3 regions of the Lysinibacillus sp. 1 U-2021 genome follow, and region 1 is predicted to be linked to each of the others. Evidence: riboswitches for the same ligand, from Rfam matches in the RefSeq annotation. Region 1 holds a riboswitch; each other region holds the start of a gene.
What was found. Region 1 has a riboswitch for thiamine pyrophosphate ahead of thiM (hydroxyethylthiazole kinase). Riboswitches for the same ligand answer to the same signal wherever they lie in the genome.

Region 1 (2,206 bases):
ACCTGTTACACCCAAAGTATTTTGAGCAGTTAGAGCAGTAATAACAGAAGTACCAAACACTTCTAATTCCTGAAATGTTTTTAAATCAGCCTGTATACCCGCGCCACCACCACTATCTGAGCCAGCGATTGTTGTTACAATATGCATGAAGCTGCACCATCCTTTGATAAGCGATGTATAGCATTGAGTAAGGCTATTTGAAAATCACCAATGTCTGCAGTAAATGCGGATGCCAGTACACCTGCTTTTTTATAGTAAGTAAGTGTTTCTGTTAATTGTTGGTAAGGATTATGGCTTACACTATAGGCTGCGCCACAAATTGCGCTAAGTAAACAACCTGTACCCGTTACTTCCGTCATTTGTGGATGACCACCAGCAATCCATTGGCTATGCTTGCCATCAGTTATAAAATCGTGTTCTCCTGTGACAATAACAATGCATTGATAGCGTTGAGCCAATGATGTGGCTTCTAATTCCATAGCGATAGTGCCATGACCACTATCGACACCTTTTTGTTGCCAATTTACACCAGCTATTGCTGCTAGCTCGCCGAGATTACAGCGAATCACCGCAAATTGTATGTTTTCCAGTAAGTATCTTACGGTTTCCTTACGATAAGTTGTGGCTCCAACTCCGACAGGATCTAAAATAACAGGAATACCAAGTTTATTGGCTTTTTCGCCTGCTAATAACATGGCACTTTTTGTGCGATCATTAAGTGTTCCAATATTAATTAATAATGCTTGAGCAATGGCCACCATCTCCTCTACCTCTTGGCAGTCATCGGCCATTACTGGTGAAGCACCTATCGCCAATAAACCATTTGCTTGAAAATTTGCCACTACATAATTGGTAATACAATGGATAAGTGGTTGCTGTTGACGAATTGTTTGAAAAATCATTGTAGTCCTCCTTTAGGGATGGACGTAAGCATGCAAAAAAGGCTCTTTTTGTGTAAAAATGCACGAAAAGAGCCTTTCATCTGAAAACGATGTTTATTGCTCCCTACGTCAGTATTAACTAACAGGTTCAAAGGGTCAGGTTTTACCTTCTCAACTCTTACGAGTCCCCCTGCAATCTTGCTTTTAGTTGACCAAAATGTACCATACTTTTCAGTTGTATTCAATAGCAAGTTTTCCTATAGATAAAATGTGACCGATGCCATATAGGAGAGTATGATAGTTGTCATGACTTTACCGAAATTAAGCACAAACCATTGAAAATGCTGAAAAAAGAGTCTTATAATGTGTCATAACAAAAGGGGGCAATTGCCATGAAAAGACAAGATTTAGTTGCACCAGAATGGTATAACATAGTAGAGGAAATTGAAAAATATGCTCAGGATGCAACCAAAAATGCTTTAATTATTTATGAGGAAAACCAAGACATCCAATGTATTACATATGCACATTTATTGGAAAAAGCGAATCAAGCAGCACATGTATTCACTAAGCAAGGTTTAAAGAAAGGTGATGTCATTTTAGTGATGGTACCACGTTCAGTGGAAGCATATATAGTGTATATTGCTGCATTGAAAGCGGGTTTAACGATTATTCCAAGTTCTGAGATGTTAAGAACAAAGGATATTGAGTATCGAATTCATCATGCAAATGCTAAAGCAGTTATTGCATTCGAACCCTATATTGAACAGTTCGATAAAGTTGGAAATTTACAAGACATACTGCAATTTGTCATAGGGAATGCACATGAACCTTGGCAGAACATACTTGAAAAAATGAATAATCAACCTACAACCTACATAAATCCTATCCCAACAAAAAGTACAGACCATGCATTTTTAGCCTATACAAGCGGAACAACAGGAAATCCAAAAGCAGCAGTGCATACGCATAGTTGGGGCTATGCTCATTTACGAACAACAGCACCACATTGGTTGGGGGTACAAGAAAATGATATTGTTTGGGCGACTGCAGCACCAGGATGGCAAAAATGGATATGGAGTCCGTTTCTAGCTACTTTAGGTAGTGGTGCTACTGCATTTGTCTACAAAGGTAAATTTGAAGCAGCTTGTTATTTAGCATTGCTTGAGCGATTCAAAATCAATGTATTATGCTGTACACCAACTGAATATCGTTTTATGGCAGCGCTTGAAGATTTATATGAATATGATTTAAGTGCGATTCGCCAAGCTGTATCAGCTGGTGAGCCATTAAATAGTGAGGTCATTAGAGTATTCTTGGAAACA
Region 2 (2,206 bases), 1.7 Mb from region 1:
ATACAGATCAATTACGAGATGTCAAAACTTTATCAGGTGGCGAAAAATTTAATGCTTCGTTGAGCCTTGCATTGGGGATGGCAGATGTGATTCAAAGCTACCAAGGTAATATTCATATTGAAACGATGTTTATTGATGAGGGCTTTGGCTCGCTCGATGAGGAATCACTAAATAAAGCAATCGATACATTAATTGATTTGCAGGATTCGGGTCGTATGATTGGCGTTATTTCGCATGTACCTGAATTGAAATCTGCAATGCCAGCAGTTTTACATGTAGAAAAAACATTGAATGGCCATAGTCAAACCCATTTTGAAGTGAAATAAAACGAAGGCGTATTTCCTCTAAAAGGAATACGCCTTCATTTTATTTTTTTCGAGTGGTGGTTGTAGGCGTTGTGCCCTTTTTTGCAGCCATTACTTTTTTTACGATAGGAATAACAATAGGTGCTAACTTAACGGCGGTTTTTACAACGTTTGATACTTTCATCCCAAAACAGCTCCTTTTACAATTACTACTACCTGTTTCACTTAAAAATAAAACATTAACGGATAACACGAACAGCCTGAATTATATTCCAAATCACAATACCTAGTGAGACGAGAGCATAGATGGCGAATGAAGCAAACCAAATAATCATCACCGTCTTGTTATTGGAGGTTGGATCTAAACTAAATGTAGAAAAAACAAAGACAATAAAGAATAGAATGCCAAAAACAAAAGGTATTAAATGAGAGACAAGTGCACGAATCGAATGGCTTTTTACATCACTGTCTTTTGTTACAAAATATACAATTAATGGAACGATAAAAGGGGCGAAGAAAATACTAAGATAACTAAAGGCAGCTAAAATTTTTTGATTCTCCATAGTTGTACCTCCTTTTTAAATATTTACGCATGAAAAACAGCAAAGTTTCAAAAAAATGATGTATGGAAGGTTGTAATCCTTTAATCCTTTGCGTACAATGAGAGTGTTCAAATAAATTCAGATGTAACGACCACAAGGGGAGCTGATGATGTCAGCTGAGACTGGGCACGTAATGCCTTGACTCTTCGAACCTGTAAGTTAACGCTTGCGTAGGGATGTGGATAGAAACCGACACTTGTACGATGTGAGGCTCTGTCCTGACATCGTTTTTTCGTCCTTAAAGGAAAAAAGGTGTCAGAAAGAGACATATCAGCGCTTTTCTATTCCTGCTCTTGTATCCTACATCGGAACAAAGGAGAGAATATGTATGGACAAAAAAAGACTATTAATGCTAGTGGAGATTGCGATTTTTGCAGCGATTGGTCTCGTACTGGATCAGGTTTCCTTTAAAGTATGGGCACAAGGCGGCTCAGTTAGTCTTGTTATGGTACCAATTATGTTAATAGCATTTCGCTGGGGCTTAATAGCTGGGCTAACAACTGGATTACTCGTAGGTGTAATGCAAACCATGTTTGGTGCTACGATTGTGCACTGGCTACAAGGATTCCTGGATTATGGAGTTGCTTTTACAGTTGTAGGATTAGCGGCGGTTGTACGTGGACCAGTGTTAGACGCTGCTAAACATATGAACAAAACAAAAATGGCACTTTATATAATCATAGGTACCGTTTTCGCAGGCCTCTTACGATACACAGCACATACAATTGCTGGTGCTGTATTTTTTGCCGAATATGCTGGTGACCAAAATGCATGGATCTATTCCATCATCTACAATGGTACATATATGCTACCAGCAACCATTTTAACGGCGGTCGTTGGTGTTCTTTTATTCACAGCCGCTCCACAATTAATGCAAAGAAAATTTTAATGCTAGTCCCTTCACATGAGTGGAGGGACTTTTTTGTCGTGAATAACTCTTTTAGCACTTTGCAAAGTAGGAAAGCATACAATATTTAAAGCGTTTATCGTTATACGCATAAAAAGTTATGTTATATTAAAGAATAGATATTAGATGAAAGGGACGTTATACATGATTGTAAAAACGCAAGAAGAGATTGAAGCTTTTAAAAAAATAGGACGCATTTGTGCTGAAATTCGCGAAGCAATGAAAGCTGCCACAAAACCAGGTGTTACAACACTTGAGCTTGATGAAATTGCTGGTCGCATGTTTGCAGAGGCAGGCGCTATTTCAGGACCAAAGGGAGAATATGATTTTCCAGGGTATACATGTATTAGCGTCAATGAAGAAGTAGCACATGGTATTCCAGGAAAGCGTGT
Region 3 (2,206 bases), 2.1 Mb from region 1:
TATTTCAAGTATTGTGCCAACAGGGGAAGATGAATCCATTATTGCGGTTTATGGCTTCGAAACCTTTGACCAGCCAAATACGTATGTCTTCACAGCCACAAAAGATGGCCAAATTAAGCGCTCACCACTCGCAGACTATGCGGTAACACGTTATTCAAAGCCAATTAAAACGATGAACGTCAAGGCTGGTGATGCGATGATCTATGCATCATTTGTAACAGATGACGTGGAGCTGATGCTCACAACGGATACAGCCTATGCGATTCGTTTCCCTATGGAGGAGTTACCAGTTACAGGTGTGAAAACAGGCGGTGTGAAAGGGATCACACTAAAAGATGGAGAAGCCTTAGTTGGAGTCAATGTGTTACAGCCTGATGTTACCAACTATGTAGTGATTGTGACACAGCGTGGGGCCGTGAAGAAAATGAATGTTGCTGAAGTTGAAGTAGCAAGTCGTGCAAAACGTGGACTAAAAGTATTAACAGAGTTAAAAGCAAACCCTCACCGAATTGTGGCAGTTGTTCAAGCAACAGACGAGGAGCAGGTTGTGATTGAAACTGAAAAAGGTGTTCAAGAGATGATTGACGTACAAGCATTGTCTCGTGCGGATCGACATTCCAATGGTTCATTTAAAGTGGATATTGCAACAGATGGAGCAATTTCTCATGTTGTAACAGCCAAAAAAGAACAGAAACCAAGCTAAAAGCATGCCCAGCCTCTTAGGAGCGCTGGGCTTTAAGCTCTATTCAAAAATAGCACCTTGTCATTTAAGTGAAACTATGGGTATAATAATCATCGAAAAGTTCATAGCGAAAGAATGTAGGGGGGCTAGTAATTGCTAGCTGAGATTGTGTCCGGTAGACGCTGACCCTTTGAACCTGATTTGGCTCGTACCAGCGTAGGGAACATCTAATCAAAAAGCAAAGTTTTGAAGATTGATTGCAATACGTCTGGGAGGAATCCTAGGCGTTTTTTATGTTTTCAAGCAACAGCTTGCCAACATTGTATACGCTTTCTTCTGGTGACAACATTCATGCATGAACACTTTCATATTACAAACTGGGAGGCTTTCGCATGAAAAAATGGTTTTTTATTTTATTGGCAGCACTATTGACATTAGTAGGCTGTAGTGACAAGGATGACAAGCAGGCTGCTGACAAGCTGAAAAAGGTGTCTGTGGTACTGGATTGGACGCCGAATACAAATCATACAGGACTATATGCTGCAAAAAAACTCGGTTATTTTGAGGAACAGGGCTTAGATGTTGATATTATTATGCCTGGCGAGGCGGGCGCAGATCAGCTTGTTGCTTCTGGAAAGGCGGATTTTGGCGTGAGCTATCAGGAAGGCATAACACAGGCACGAGTACAGGGTGTGCCGCTGGTCTCCATCGCAGCAATTATACAGCATAATACATCTGGCTTTGCTTCTATTGCTTCGAAGGGCATTACATCGCCAAAGGATTTTGAAGGTAAAACCTATGGTGGTTGGGGCGCGCCATTAGAGCAAGCCGTTTTACAATCACTCATGCAAAAAGAAAAGGCAGATATTAATAAGCTAGATATCGTCAATGCAGGGGATTTAGATTTCTTCACAATGATGGAAAAAGATATAGATTTTGCTTGGATTTATTATGCATGGACTGGTATTGAGGCTGAGCTGCGTGGGGAAAAGATTAATATGCTATATCTTACAGACTATAGTGATCAATTGGATTATTATACGCCGGTTTTAGCTACAAATGAAAAAATGATACAGGACAACCCCGATGTAGTCAAAGCCTTTGTGGCAGCTGCATCGAAGGGCTATGAATACGCAATTAAAAACCCAAGTGAAGCGGCTGATATTTTAATCGAAGCGGCTCCTGATTTAGATAAAGCGTTAGTGCATAAAAGTCAGGAATGGCTGGCTGATAAATATCAGGATGATGCCAAGCAATGGGGAGAGCAAAAGCTTTCTGTGTGGGAAAATTATGCGAAATGGATGTCAAGCAATCAAGTACTAGAGGGCGAATTTGATGCGAAAAAAGCCTTTACTAATGATTTCTTACCTAAAAAGGAGGCCAAATAAGATGGCAAATTCATTAATCAGTGTACAAATCATTCCGAAGACAGAGAAATATGAAGATGTTATACCATATGTCGATGCAGCAATTGCGGTGATCGATGCTTCTGGGGTGAAATATGAGGTACATCCATTGGAAACA

Region 2: linked by a shared signal. The riboswitch ahead of thiT (energy-coupled thiamine transporter ThiT) and the one ahead of thiM (hydroxyethylthiazole kinase) in region 1 are both predicted to bind thiamine pyrophosphate.
Region 3: linked by a shared signal. The riboswitch ahead of QH639_RS01185 (ABC transporter substrate-binding protein) and the one ahead of thiM (hydroxyethylthiazole kinase) in region 1 are both predicted to bind thiamine pyrophosphate.

What each region holds. Positions count from the first base shown of each region.
Region 1 is NZ_CP123966.1:2,320,245-2,322,450, reverse strand. Features, by position in the region: gene thiD (bifunctional hydroxymethylpyrimidine kinase/phosphomethylpyrimidine kinase) at 1-147, opposite strand, end outside; gene thiM (hydroxyethylthiazole kinase) at 135-902, opposite strand; TPP riboswitch at 986-1,083, opposite strand; gene mbcS (acyl-CoA synthetase MbcS) at 1,274-2,206, shown strand, end outside.
Region 2 is NZ_CP123966.1:3,986,916-3,989,121, reverse strand. Features, by position in the region: gene QH639_RS21175 (AAA family ATPase) at 1-326, shown strand, start outside; gene QH639_RS21170 (hypothetical protein) at 367-489, opposite strand; gene QH639_RS21165 (magnetosome magnetite crystal formation protein family) at 545-868, opposite strand; TPP riboswitch at 994-1,101, shown strand; gene thiT (energy-coupled thiamine transporter ThiT) at 1,236-1,796, shown strand; gene map (type I methionyl aminopeptidase) at 1,959-2,206, shown strand, end outside.
Region 3 is NZ_CP123966.1:226,157-228,362, reverse strand. Features, by position in the region: gene parC (DNA topoisomerase IV subunit A) at 1-703, shown strand, start outside; TPP riboswitch at 812-922, shown strand; gene QH639_RS01185 (ABC transporter substrate-binding protein) at 1,075-2,070, shown strand; gene QH639_RS01180 (thiamine-binding protein) at 2,072-2,206, shown strand, end outside.